Linked DNA regions of Pseudoduganella albidiflava. The protein of the gene in region 1 binds, or shares a complex with, the protein of each later gene. Links are inferred from orthologs where the notes say so. Each region holds a gene or a part of one and is shown in the gene's direction. Other genes may lie near its edges.

What was found.
Region 2: the proteins of EYF70_RS04270 (region 1) and EYF70_RS12640 are in contact, whole or in part, in a cryo-EM structure (PDB 9GE8), measured with the Escherichia coli proteins. The link is inferred for Pseudoduganella albidiflava from one-to-one orthologs.

The regions. Positions count from the first base shown.
Region 1 is NZ_CP036401.1:1,001,000-1,009,177, forward strand. What follows is about bases 2,366-5,487. They hold EYF70_RS04270 (ABC transporter permease), read left to right. Parts: upstream 2,366-2,721; coding sequence 2,722-5,253; downstream 5,254-5,487. Other genes in these bases: EYF70_RS04265 (adenosine deaminase), read left to right, coding at 2,366-2,632; EYF70_RS04275 (response regulator), read right to left, coding at 5,448-5,487. Also shown: EYF70_RS04260 (PrkA family serine protein kinase), read right to left, coding at 1-1,035; more of EYF70_RS04265, read left to right, coding at 1,619-2,365; more of EYF70_RS04275, read right to left, coding at 5,488-6,452; EYF70_RS04280 (sensor histidine kinase), read right to left, coding at 6,449-7,723; EYF70_RS04285 (group II truncated hemoglobin), read left to right, coding at 7,960-8,178.
Region 2 is NZ_CP036401.1:3,044,292-3,049,764, reverse strand. What follows is about bases 1-2,945. They hold EYF70_RS12640 (arylesterase), read left to right. Parts: upstream 1-1,147; coding sequence 1,148-1,744; downstream 1,745-2,945. Other genes in these bases: EYF70_RS12630 (SurA N-terminal domain-containing protein), read right to left, coding at 2,914-2,945; mnmH (tRNA 2-selenouridine(34) synthase MnmH), read left to right, coding at 1,741-2,796; EYF70_RS12645 (ABC transporter ATP-binding protein), read right to left, coding at 283-1,005; EYF70_RS12650 (NAD(P)H-hydrate dehydratase), read left to right, coding at 1-282. Outside these bases: more of EYF70_RS12630, read right to left, coding at 2,946-4,815. UniProt on the Escherichia coli protein: TesA is a multifunctional esterase that can act as a thioesterase, lysophospholipase and protease.

The DNA.
Region 1 (8,178 bases):
GGAATTGCGCAGCAGCTTGTCGTAGATCTTTACCTCGTCCGACACGCGCAGGCAATACGGCACCTTGACGATATAGATCCGGTCCAGGAACGCCTCGTTGTTGCGGTTGTTGCGGAAGCTCTTCCACTCCGATTCATTCGAGTGGGCCAGTACCACGCCATCGAAGGGAATCGCGCCGAAGCCCTCGGTACCCTTGTAGTTGCCTTCCTGCGTGGCCGTCAGCAGCGGGTGCAGCACCTTGATCGGCGCCTTGAACATCTCCACGAATTCCATCAGCCCCTGGTTCGCCAGGCACAGGCCGCCGGAATAGCTGTAGGCATCGGGATCGTCCTGCGCGTAATCCTCCAGCTTGCGGATGTCGACCTTGCCCACCAGCGAAGAGATATCCTGGTTGTTTTCATCGCCCGGCTCGGTCTTCGAGATGGCGACCTGCTTCAGGATCGACGGGTAGCGCTTGACCACGCGGAACTGGTTGATGTCGCCGTTGTACTCGTGCAGCCGCTTGACCGCCCACGGGCTGGGAATACTGCGCAGGTAGCGGCGCGGGATGCCGTAATCCTCTTCCAGGATCACGCCGTCTTCGGCCTCGTTGAACAGGCCGAGCGGCGACTCGTTCACGGGAGAACCCTTCAGGCAGTAGAACGGTACCTGTTCCATCAGCGATTTCAGCTTCTCGGCAATCGACGACTTGCCGCCCCCAACCGGACCGAGCAGGTAAAGGATCTGCTTGCGCTCTTCCAGGCCCTGGGCCGCATGGCGGAAGTAGGACACCACCTGTTCGATCACTTCCTCCATGCCATAGAACTCGCGGAAGGCGGGGTAGATCTTGATGACCTTGTTGGCAAAGATGCGGGACAGCCGGGTGTCGTTGCGCGTGTCGACCAGCGTCGGCTCACCGATCGCGGCCAGCATCCGCTCCGCCGCCGTCGCATAGGTCAGGTGATCCTTCTTGCATAACTGGAGATACTCGGAGAGGGACATTTCCTCTTCCTTGGTGCGCTCGTACCGTGCTGCGTAAGTGTCAAAGATCGTCATGTGCGTGTCCTCTGATGTAAACCTACTCGTCACGGAAAGTCCGCCATCGCTGCCGCGCCGCCATCCTGTGGATGCGCGCGGCGTTCATGCAGGGCTTCCCTTACTGTGGCCGGCAGCTGTCGTGCAAGGCTGTCGGCCTGATCCTGGGTGATGCTCCTTGATTGTCATGAATACCGTCAGCTTCTGGCAGTGGCACGCGTTGCGCGTGCCGTGAGCTGAGTTTTTTATTCGCGGCGCTGTGGAGGAGTGCCGGCTTGCGTGTGTTTGCGCCGAAACGCATCTTACGATTGTGAAATTCGCTTGTGGAATCGATTATTGCGCTATTGGTGCCGGAAGTCAAAATATTATCCAACATCGTCAATCTCATCTGTAAAGCCCTGATTCACAAGGAAAAAACAAGGGAAAACACGCGCACGCTTGGGCCAATCCGGGGCGTTGTTGCCATTTCCTTCACGCTTGACATCACAGTAGCATGGTTGATCAAGCTGTGCTGAACACCACGTAAAACGTGCGGCAGGGCAGCGGCTGAAAAAACATTCGGTCTTGCGCTAAGATGCGCTTTATCAGCGAACAAAGGAACGTAATGAATACCCAAATCCGCCACATCGTGCAGAACATGCCGAAAGCCGAACTGCACATCCACATCGAAGGTTCGCTGGAACCGGAACTGATCTTCGCGCTCGCCCAGCGCAACGGCGTGCAGCTCGCCTATCCCTCCGTCGACGCCCTGCGCGCGGCCTACGCTTTCCAGGACCTGCAATCGTTCCTGGACATTTACTATGCCGGCGCCAGCGTGCTGCTCAAGGAGCAGGATTTCTACGACATGACCGCCGCCTACCTGGAGCGCGCCAAAGCCGACCATGTGCGCCATACGGAGATCTTCTTCGATCCGCAGACGCATACTTCGCGCGGCGTGCCGATCGGCGACGTGATCAACGGCATCCACCGCGCCTGCGCCGACAGCGAGGTGTCCGCCACGCTGATCCTGTGCTTCCTGCGCCACCTGTCCGAAGACGACGCGCTCGCCACGCTGGAGGCCGCGCTGCCGTACCGCGACAAGTTCATCGGCGTGGGCCTCGACTCTTCCGAGGTCGGCCATCCACCGGAAAAATTCACGCGCGTGTTCGCCCGCGCCCGCGAGCTGGGCCTGCACCTGGTGGCGCACGCCGGCGAGGAAGGTCCGCCGGAATACATCTGGTCGGCGCTGGACGTGCTGCACGTCGAACGCATCGACCACGGCGTGCGCTGCCTGGAAGACGCCGCGCTGACGCGCCGCCTGGCCGCCGAGAAGATGGCGCTGACCGTGTGCCCGCTGTCGAACATCAAGCTGCGCGTGTTCGACACGATGCAGGAACACAACCTGCTGACCCTGCTCGACGCCGGTCTGGTGGTCACGATCAATTCGGACGACCCGGCCTACTTCGGCGGCTACCTGAACGAGAACTTCCTGGCCGCGTTCGACTCGCTGCCGCTGGGGCTGCAGCATGCGCACGAACTGGCCAGGAACGGCTTTGCCGCATCGTTCCTGCCGGCCGAGCAGAAGCAGAAGTTCCTCGACGAGGTCGACGCGTATTTCTCGGCCTTCGACGTCGTTTGATGTAAAGATCCGATGTAAGGACTAGCAGCGGCATTCCACCCAGGGTTGCGTTCCTGGGTTAACCACGACCCCGGTTCACCTACCTGACCATGTTCCTCCAAGCCTTCCGCATGACCGCGCGCGACTGGCGCGCCGGCCAGCTGCGCTTCCTGCTGGTCGCACTGATCGTTGCCGTGGCCGCGCTGTCGTCGGCCGGCTTTTTCATCGACCGGCTGCGCGCCGGCCTGAATCGCGATGCCCACCAGCTGCTCGGCGCGGATCTCGTGATCGCCGGCGACCAGCAGCTGTCCACCGCCTGGCGCGAGGAAGCGGCGCGCCGCGGCCTCGTGCTGGCTGACACAGCCGTGTTCCCCAGCATGGCCCAGGCCGGCGAAGGCGAGGCCGTGCAGTCGGTGCTGGCCTCGCTGAAAGCCGTCAGCCCCGGCTATCCGCTGCGCGGCCGCGTCAAGGTGACGACCGATCCGGAGCAGGCCAACGAAAACATCGGCACGCCGGCGCCGGACATTCCCGCGCCCGGCACCGTGTGGGTCGACGTGGCCGTGCTGCGCGCCCTGAACGCGCGCATCGGCGACAGCATCCGGGTGGGCGATGCCACGTTCCGCGTCGCCCAGCTGGTCGCGACCGAGCCCGACCGGGGCACCGGTTTCGCCAATTTCGCCCCGCGCGTGATGCTGCGGCTCGACGAACTGCCCAGGACCAACCTGGTGCAAACCGGTTCGCGCATCACCTACCGCCTGCTGGCGGCGGGGCAGGGGGCGGACGGCCGCGCCGCCGTCAACGCCTACGCCGAATGGCTGCGCGGCGAGATCAATGCGGGGAAGGCACGCAATATCCGCATCGACACGCTGGAAGAGGGCCGTCCGGAAATGCGCGAGACACTGGAACGGGCCGACCGCTTCCTGTCGCTGGTCGGGCTGCTGTCGGCGATGCTGGCAGCCGTGGCGGTGGCCATGGCGGCACGCCGCTTCATGCTGCGCCACCTCGACGCCTGCGCGATGCTGCGCTGCCTGGGCCTGACCCAGAACCAGGTCACGGCGATCTACCTGATCGAATTCCTGCTGGTGGGCCTGGCCGGCAGCGTGATCGGCGTGCTGGTCGGCTTCGGCAGCCACTTCGTGCTGCTCGAACTGCTGGGCCGCCTGGTGCAGGCCGACCTGCCGCCGGTATCGGTCATGCCCGCCCTGCAGGGGCTGGCCACCGGCATGCTGCTGCTGGCCGGTTTCGCGCTGCCGCCGATCCTGCAGCTGCGCAACGTGCCGCACAACCGCGTGATCCGCCGCGAGCAGGCGCCGCCCCAGCCGATGGCGCTGGCCACCTACGGGCTCGGGCTGGCCGCGTTCGTCGTGCTGCTGCTGTGGCAGGCCGGCGACCTGAGGCTGGCGCTGTACACGGCGCTCGGCTTCGTGGGCGCGTTCGGCCTGTTCGCGCTGGCCGGCTACGGCGGCCTGGCGGCATTGAAGTCGCTGCGCACGTCGTTGAAGCACCCGGCATGGCGCTTCGCCGTCACGTCGCTGCAGCGGCGCCCCGGCGCCACGGTGGTGCAGGTGGTGTCGCTGGCACTGGGCCTGATGGCGCTGCTGGTGCTGACGATCGTGCGCGACGACCTGATGACCTCCTGGCGCAACGCCACGCCGCCGGATGCGCCGAACCATTTCGTCATCAACATCCAGCCGGACCAGAAGGATGAAATCGCCGCCCGGCTGCGCGCCGGCGGGGCGCTGGAAGCGCCGCTGTACCCGATGATCCGCGGGCGCCTGACGGCCGTCAACGGCAAGCTGGTCACGCCGGCCACCTATCCGGAAGGCCGGGCGCGCAACCTGGCGGAGCGCGAGTTCAACCTGTCGACGATGAGCGAACTGCCGTCGCAGAACAAGCTCACCGCCGGCACCTGGTTCGACGATGCGCCCGGCAGTGCCGAGGCATCGGTGGAGGAAGGGCTGGCGAAAACGCTGGGCCTGAAACTGGGCGACACGATGCGCTTCGATATCGCCGGTTCGCCCGTGGAAGCACGCATCACCAGCCTGCGCAAGCTGGAATGGGGCTCGATGCGGGTGAACTTCTTCGTCATCATCAACCCGCGCGCGATGGCCGAGACGCCGCAGACATGGATCACGTCGTTCCACCTGCCCAAGAAAGCGGCCGCGCTGGGCACGCAACTGTCGCGCGACTATCCGAACCTGACCGTGGTGGACGTGGGCGGCGTGCTGCGCCAGATCCAGTCCGTGCTGGACCAGGTGATCCAGGCGGTGGAATTCCTGTTCGCCTTCACGCTGGCTTCCGGCTTGCTGGTGCTGTATGCGGCGCTGATGGGGTCGCAGGATGAACGCACCCGCGAATCGGGCCTGCTGCGCGCGCTGGGCGCCACCCGGCGCCAGCTTTCGCGCGCGCAGATGATCGAATTCCTGCTGGTGGGCTCGCTGGCCGGGCTGCTGGCCGCGACCGGCGCCGCGGCGATGGGCTGGGGACTGGCGACCTACCAGTTCAAGTTCGACTGGGTCTTCAGCCCCGCCGCGTGGATGGCCGGGGTGGCCGTGGGGGCCGTGTGCGCCGCGGTGGGCGGCTGGCTGGGGCTGCGCAACGTGCTGCGGCAGCCGCCGTTGCAGACCCTGCGGGAAGCCTGAACGGGCAGGAGGCCGGGTGCCGGATAACCCGGGACTGGTGTCGGACTCTTTTTCCGGATGGGTTTACCGGAAAAGGTGTCGGACACCGGTGTTTGCCTGCCGCTGGCTAGCTCAGGGGAAAACCGGTGTCGCACACCATTTTCCGAAAGGCCGGAAAAATGGTGTGCGACACCAGTCACCGATGCCTTGATCCGTTACGCCGCCAGATACGCATCCGCCTGCCGCGCATTCAGGAACTGCTCGAACGGCGCCGGCGGCGCGGCCAGGTAATGCTCGGGAAAGTCGAACAGCGCCCAGTAGTACTTTTCACGGCCCATGCACACTTGCGGCGTGCGGCAGTGGCGGTGCCATTCGTCGCCCGCCTCGGTGGAATACATGCCGTCGCCCGGCGGAAAGAACGGCAGCACGCGCCGTTCGGACAGCGCCAGCAGCAGCGAATGGGGCGCATCGTTGTCGCGCGCCACTTCGTACTGCGCGCACATGCCCTGTTCCGTTTCGATCACCATCAGCTTGGCGCGGCCGTAGCGGTCGAAGAACAGGATGCCGGCCGGGCCCGGATACAGGTAGTGTTCGACGAAGCCATTGCGGCGGTATTGTTCCTGCACCACCGCGGCCATCGCCTGGCAGCGCAGGAAGCTGTAGTCGTGCAGGGCCAGCATGTCCGCCAGCGTTTGCGCGTAGTCGATGAAGAAGGCGCGCTGCATGGCGCCGATTTCCGCTTCCAGCCGGTCGAGCGCGTCGTCGTCGCTTTTCTTGATGTAGCGGTCGATCAGGCCGCGGTTGAACGCATCCACCGCGATCTTCTCGTCCGCCGCGCCGGTAAACAGGATTTTCTTGGTCGGCAGGTGCCGCAGCGCGTCGCAGAATTCCACGCCGTTCATTTGCGGCATCGAGTAATCGACCACCAGCACGGAAGGAATCGTGAAGCGCAGCGGCTGTTCGCACACGCGGTGGATGCGGCGCATGTCGACCGCCACGTTGGGCTGGTCGGGCGACTGGTTCAGGCTGTCGAAATCCACGTGCAGCGGCAAGTCTTCGCGGCGCGTGCTCCGCGCGAACCAGTCCAGCGCCACCGCCGTATCGTGGAAGGTCTTGCTGGGCAATAGCGGGTCGAGCTGGAACGACAGGCTTTTCAGGAACGAATCGCTGTCGTCCACCAGCACCACCGTGGTCGGATGGGAAAGGATCGGAAGTCTCATGAGTCACCTGATGGCGGGGTGCTGCGCTGAACCGGAAACTCCAGCACAAAGATCGAGTAGGCATGTTCGCGCGATACGCAGCGGATTTCGGCATTCCACGCGCGCATGATCTGCCGGCACAGGGCCAGGCCGATGCCGGTGCCGTTGTGCGCGGGGTAGGCATAGAAACGCTGGAAGATCAGCGGCAGGCGGCGCGCCGCGATGCCGCAGGCGGTATCGATGAACAGCAGCCTGGGCGATCTGCGGTTGCCGTCGACGACGATGCGCACGCGGCCCTTGCCGGCCCGGTGGATTGCCTTGAGGGCGTTGCGCAGCAGGTTGAGAAGGATGACCACCGTCAGCTCGTGCTGGCCGGCAAAGCGGAAATTGCCGCGCACTTCCACCGTGACCGCCTCGCTCTGTTCCGGGCTGGTAAACGGATAGCGGCGCAGCACGGCCTGCACCGCATCGGCCATCGACACCGTTTCGAACGGTTCGTGGCGGCGCCGCACCGCGTTGGCCGACAGCAGGAACAGGTCGATCAGGTGGTTCATGTGGCGCACTTCGTACTGCACGCGGCCCAGCGCATGGCGCAGGTCGTCCGGCTGGCCGGCCGGCAGCGCCTGCAGCATGCGCGTCAGCCCCCGCACATTGGCTTCCATGGCGGCCAGCGGGGTGCGCATCTCGTGCGCCACGGCACCCAGCCCCTCGCCCAGGCCGGCCATTTTTTCCTGCTCCAGCGCCACCCGCGAAAAGCGGGCCAGGCTCAGCAGCAGAACGATCATGGCGTGCACCGGCAACTGTTCCAGCACGCCGTGCGACAGCAGCACCTCGCCCTTGCCCTGCCATGCCACGCCCAGGCATGCCAATGCGATGCCGCCGGCGTAGCAGCGCAGCGCCAGTGCGGTGGGAAAGTGGAACAGTCCGACGATCATCACCGTCAGGCACTGCGTCCAGGCGCTGGAAGCGCTGTTCATCATGAACATGTAGGAACCGAAGAACGGCAGCACGAAGGTGAGCGCTACCGGCACATACAGTTCGCACCAGCGGGTACGGTAGCGCGCGGCCGCGATGCCGGCGGCGCCCACCAGGGTGCCCAGCAGCCGGAGCGCGGGGCTTTCGTACGGCTGCGGGAAAACCCACGTGAACACCACGAAGTAGAGGGGGTGGAGGATGACGCTGAGCCAGCCCAGCACAAACGCCTGGATGGCCGCGCGTTCGCCGCCGCGGTGGCGCCGCGCCAGCCGGCCGATGAAACCGCCGGCCGCGCGTTCGATTGCATCGTGATGCATGGCTGTGTGATGGCTCAGGACAAGCAACCATCTTCCTACCAAACCCAGCCATGTTGAGCGGTATCGCATGCCGAATTGATTTGGATCAATCAGCTCACGCGCAGTGCGCTATCATTACCACCATGACTGAATCACGCAACGAATTTACCGACGCATCTACTGGCTTGCCGACCGACTCGCCTGCCGAGTCGCGTACCTTGTACGAGGTCATCGGCGGCGCCGAAAAGCTCCGCGAGATGGTCGACCGCTTCTACGACCTGATGGAGCTGGAACCGGAATTCGCCGGTATCCGGGCCATGCATCCGCCCGCCACCGATGGCTCGCGGGACAAGCTGTACTGGTTCCTCACCGGGTGGATGGGCGGCCCGGACCTGTACCAGGAACAGTTCGGCCACCCGCGGCTGCGCGCCCGGCACCTGCCGTTCGCGGTCGGCAGCAGCGAGCGCGACCAGTGG
Region 2 (5,473 bases), 2.0 Mb from region 1 along the record:
CGGCTCGTGATCAACCAGACCGGCAATGCGGGCCTGGCCACGGCGGGCACCGGCGATGTGCTGGCGGGGCTGGCCGGCGCGCTGCTCGCACAGGGCTGGCCCGGGTGGGAAGCGGCACTGGCGGCTGTCTGGCTGCACGGCATCGCGGCGGACATGCTGGTGGCCGAAGGCGCCGGCCCGATCGGCCTGACGGCGGGTGAACTGATCCCGACCGTCCGCGTGGCGCTGAACCGCCTGGTCGCCCAGCAGCGCGACCAGGCAGAGACACCGCACTCGCGCTGATTACACCAGTCGCCCGGCGGCGATCGTGATCGTGCGCCCGCAGCGGGCCGCCATGGCCGGGTCGTGCGTGACCAGCACCAGCGTGGAACCGTGCTCGCGATTGAGTTCGAACATCAGCGCGATCACGGCTTCGCCGGTGGCCGCATCGAGGCTGCCGGTGGGCTCGTCGGCCAGCAGCAGCGGCGGCTGCGTGACGAAGGCGCGCGCCAGCGCCACGCGCTGCTGCTCGCCGCCGGACAGGTACTTCGGATAGTGCCTGAGCCGGCTGGACAGCCCCACGCGCCCCAGCATCGCCTCGGCCTTGGGCCGCGCATCGCCATCGCCGGCAAGTTCCAGCGGCAGCATCACGTTTTCCACCGCCGTCAGGTGCGGCAACAGCTGGAACGACTGGAACACGAACCCCAGCTTGGCCTTACGCAGCGCGGCGCGGCCATCCTCGTCGAGCGCGAAGATATCGGTGCCGTCGATCAGCACCTTGCCGCCGCTCGGCGTATCGAGACCGGCCAGCAAGCCGAGGAGCGTGGACTTGCCCGATCCGGATGCGCCCACGATTGCCAGCGTCTGTCCCTTTTGCACGGTAAAATCCACTCTGTGCAAAATGGTCAGCTCGCCGCTTGCATCGGCCACGCGCTTGGTCAGGCCCGTTACCGCGATCGCGGCGGCGCCGGCGGAAGCATGCGTGGCATGCGCCCCGTTTGCATCCGAGGCAGGCGAGTCTGGAATGAAGTTGCTGGTCGCGTGAGGAAAATCTGGCATGGTCGAAGGTCTGCTTGGCAAAGGTATGCTTGGGTTAGTCAGGAACATCCTGGTGAAGAACATCTTGGTAAGTAAAATCGGTTCGCGGTTCTGCGTGTGCCTCAGCGCCATGCTGCTGCTGTGGGGCAGCCCGGCGAGCGCCTATTCTGCCCCAAAAACGCTGCTCGTGGTGGGCGACAGCCTGTCGGCCGAGTACGGCCTGGCGCGCGGCACCGGCTGGGTGGCGCTGCTCGAGCGCAAGCTGCAGGCGCAGAAGCTCGATATCCGCATCGTCAACGCCAGTGTCAGCGGCGAGACCACCAGCGGCGGCCGCACCCGGCTGCCGGCGCTCCTGAAGAAGCACCGGCCCGACTACGTGGTGCTCGAACTGGGTGCCAACGACGGCTTGCGCGGCTTGCCGGTGCCGTCCGCCGACAGCAACCTGCGGGCCATGGTGAAGCAGGCACGTGACGCCGGCGCACGCGTGCTGCTGGTGGGCATCCGCATCCCGCCGAACTATGGCCGCGATTATTCGGAGAAATTCTTCGCCATGTACCAGGCCATCAGCCGCGATGAGAAGGTGGGCCTGGCGCCCTTCATGCTCGACGGCGTGGCCGAGAAGATGGACCTGTTCCAGGCCGACCGCATTCACCCGCTGGCCAGCGCCCATCCGATCATCCTGAACAACATCTGGCCGCACCTGCAGCCCATCCTAAGGACGAAATGAAGTATCCCGAAATCCTCCCCATCGGCGACGTGCTGGCGCGGCTCGACCAGTTCGACACGATCATCGACGCGCGCACGCCGGCCGAATTCGCGCTCGACCACCTGCCGAACGCGATCAACTGCCCGGTGCTCGACGACGAGCAGCGCATCGTGGTGGGCACGCTGTACAAGCAGGCCGGCCCGTTCGAGGCCAAGAAGGTGGGCGCACCGATGGTGGCGGCCAATATCGCCCATCACATCGACACGCTGTGGCACGACAAGCCGCGCGAGTGGACCCCGCTGGTCTACTGCTGGCGCGGCGGCAACCGCAGCGGTTCGATGGCGCACATCCTGGCGAAGATCGGCTGGCCCGTGGTGCAGCTCGAGGGCGGCTACAAGGCGTTCCGCAACCGCGTGAACGCGGAGCTGGAACAGGCGCCGGAACTGGACTTCCGCGTGATCTGCGGCACCACCGGCAGCGGCAAGACGCGGCTGCTGGACACGCTGGAGGCGGTCGGCGCCCAGGTCCTGGACCTGGAGCAGCTGGCCGTTCACCGCGGTTCTGTACTGGGCAACATGCCCTGCCAGCCGCAACCCACGCAAAAGGCGTTCGAGACGTCGATCTGGGACCGGCTGCGCCGCTTCGACCCCGCCCTGCCCGTGTTCGTGGAATCGGAAAGCAAGAAGGTGGGCGCGCTGCGCGTGCCCGCCGCCCTGATGGAACGGATGCGCGCTTCGCCGTGCATCGCGCTGGAAGTGGCGCGCGAGCACCGCGTGCAGCTGCTGATCGAGGATTACCAGCACTTCGCCTGCAACGCGCCGGCGCTGAACACGCAGCTGTCCTACCTGACCGACCTGCACGGCAAGGAACGGATCACCAAGTGGCAGCAGATGGCCCTCGACGGGCGCATGCCGGAACTGGTCGACGAACTGCTGGTCGATCACTACGACCCGGCCTACACGCGCTCGATCCACCGCAATTTCACCCAATTCGAGCGCGCCCGCGCGATCGCGCTGCCGGACGTTTCGCCGGCGTCGTTCCTGGCCGCGGCACGCGCGCTGCACGAAGGCTGAAGGGCGCCACGCGCACCCGGCAGCCGCGCCGGGATACGGGATTGCAGGCATGTGCACCACCCAACAAGAAAGCCACCTCGCGGTGGCTTTTTTGTTGGGTGGGCAGTACCTGGCGGATTACTGGGCGCCGTCCGCCTTCGTCTCGGTCACCGGACGCAGGATCTTGACCTTGGCCTTTTCCTTCAGCACTTCGACGTAGTTCAGCATGTCCTGCTGGGCGACGATGTTGCCGATCTGTTCGCGGGCCGAGGCCAGGCGCGCTTCATCGGCGGCGGCCGGCTGGTGCACCTTGCTGATGCGGTAGATGCCATAGCCCATGCCCGGCAATTCCACGCCCACATAGGCCGGCAGCTTCGAGGTATCGGCTTTCAGCACGGCGCGGGCGACAGCCGGCGGCATGCCTTCGGCCTTGGCCCGCGACACGGCCTGCACCGGGCTGAAGCCGGTCGCGTCGTCGGCTTTCTTCAGCGCGGCCAGCTTGGCTTCGCCGGCGGCCCGGGCGGCCTTCATCGCTTCCTCGGCCGTGACGCGCTGGCGGATCTCGGCGGCCACGTCGGCCAGCGGCTTTTGCGACGCCGGCTTGAACTCGACGATGCGGCCCGACACCAGCGTGCTCGGCGCCACTTCCACCGCTTCGGTATTGCGCTTGTTCTTCACGGCGTCGTCGGCGAACAGCGCGGTCAGGAACTTGGCGTTGTTGTACGGTGCCGGCGCGGCGCCCGCCGCCGGGGTGCGCGTGACATTCTCGGCGCTCTCGATCTTCAGGCCCAGCTTGTCCGCCACGGGCTTCAGGCTGTCGGCCTGCTCATACACCGTATTGGTGAAGGTCTCCACCACTTCCGAGTACTTCTTGCCGGCCTTCTGCTTGCGCAGGTCGGCGGCGATCTCGGTCTTCACCTCGTCCATCGGCTTGACCACGGCGGGCTTCAGCGACGTCACGGTGATCACGTGGTAACCGAACTCGGATTCGACGACGTTGCTGATCTCGCCCTGCTTCAGCGCGAAGATCGACTGTTCCACGGAAGGCACCAGCGAGCCCTTCTCGATCACGCCCAGGTCGCCGCCCTGCTCGGCCGAACCCGGATCTTCCGATTTGGCCTTGGCCACTTGCGCGAAGCTGCCCGGGGCCTTCTTCAGGTCCGCCAGGATGGCTTCGGCCGTGGCCTTGGCCGCGGCCTTGTCGGCCGCCTTGGCATCCTTGTTGACGGCCACCAGGATATGGCTGGCGCGGCGCTCTTCGGGCGCCGTGTAGCGGGCCTGGTTGGCCTTGTAGAACGCGGCCACTTCGTCGTCGCTCACGCTGACCTGGCCTTCGATGGCTTTCGCATCGAGCACCACGTATTCGATGCGGGCCTGCTCGGGCAGCGCGTACAGCTTGGCGTTCTTGTCGTAGTACGCCTTGACCATCTCGTCGGTGACTTTCACGTTGGCCACGAACTGCTGCAGCGGCATCGCCAGTTCCTGCACGTCGCGTTCCTGTTCGGTCAGGTCGGTGACCAGCTTGGTGACGGTGCGCGGCGCGAAGGCGGTGGCCTGGATGCCGCTGACCAGCTGCTGCACGGCCATGTCGTGGCGCATCGTCTGCTCGAAGCCTTCCGGCGTCAGGCCGCTGTTATTGGCCAGCATCGCGCGGTAGCGCTCGATGTCGACCTTGCCTTCTGGCGTGATCATGCCGGGGATATCCTGGATGCTGTCGAGGATCGCCTTCTGCAGCGCCGCGTTGCTGACCGTCAGGTGGCCGCGCGCGACTTCGGACGAGACCGCGCGCTGCGCGATCAGGTTGTCCAGCACGCTCTGGCGGAATTCCGGAGTATCGAACATCTTCTGGTTGAACTGCTCGCCGAAGCGCTGGCGGTACTGGTCCAGCTGGCGGCGCAGCGCGTTATCGAACTCCTGCTGGGTCACCGGCTTGCCGTCGACCTTGGCGAGCGTGGTCGCGCTGTCGCCCATGCTGTCGTAGCCCTGCACGCCGACGAATACGAACGATGGAACGATCACGATCGCCAGCAAAATCTGCATCAGTTTCTGATGCGTACGTATGAATTCAAACATGGCAAATTTATCAGGTTATGCATTACAAAAAAAAGGCGAACGTTAGCGTTCGCCCCTTTCGCTGCTCACGCGATTATAGGGGCGGTGTTCCGATGTAGCAAGGTGAGCATTTGAAAAAACGGCAAGGTTGGGTGGGGGGTTCGGGGCATGGGATGGGGCGGAGTGTCGGAGCGGAGCGTGGGGAGCGGAGCGGTGGATCTGAGCGTGGGAAGCGCAGCGTGGGAAGCGCAGCGTCGGAAAGCGGAGCGTGGGCTCGGTGCGTGCGATGGAGCAGCGTAGCGAGGTGGAAGCAGCGGAGCGAGGTGGAAGCAGCGGAGCGAGGTTGAAGAAGCGGAGCGAGGTGAAAGCGTGAGCAAGCGCGGAGCTTGCAGGGCTGCGCCTTCGCGAAGCAGAGCTTCGCGCGGAGAATGGGGACGGGACTCGCCGACATCCTGCCGGCCGCGGATTCGCTGGTAAGCGAATCCCTTCGAGTGCCCGCCGTGCTTCCCGCAGGGGAAGCACTCCGCTGCGCTGCGAATAAAAAAAGCCCGCGTGCGCGGGCTTTTTTGTATTCTGGCGGAGCGGACGGGACTCGAACCCGCGACCCCCGGCGTGACAGGCCGGTATTCTAACCAACTGAACTACC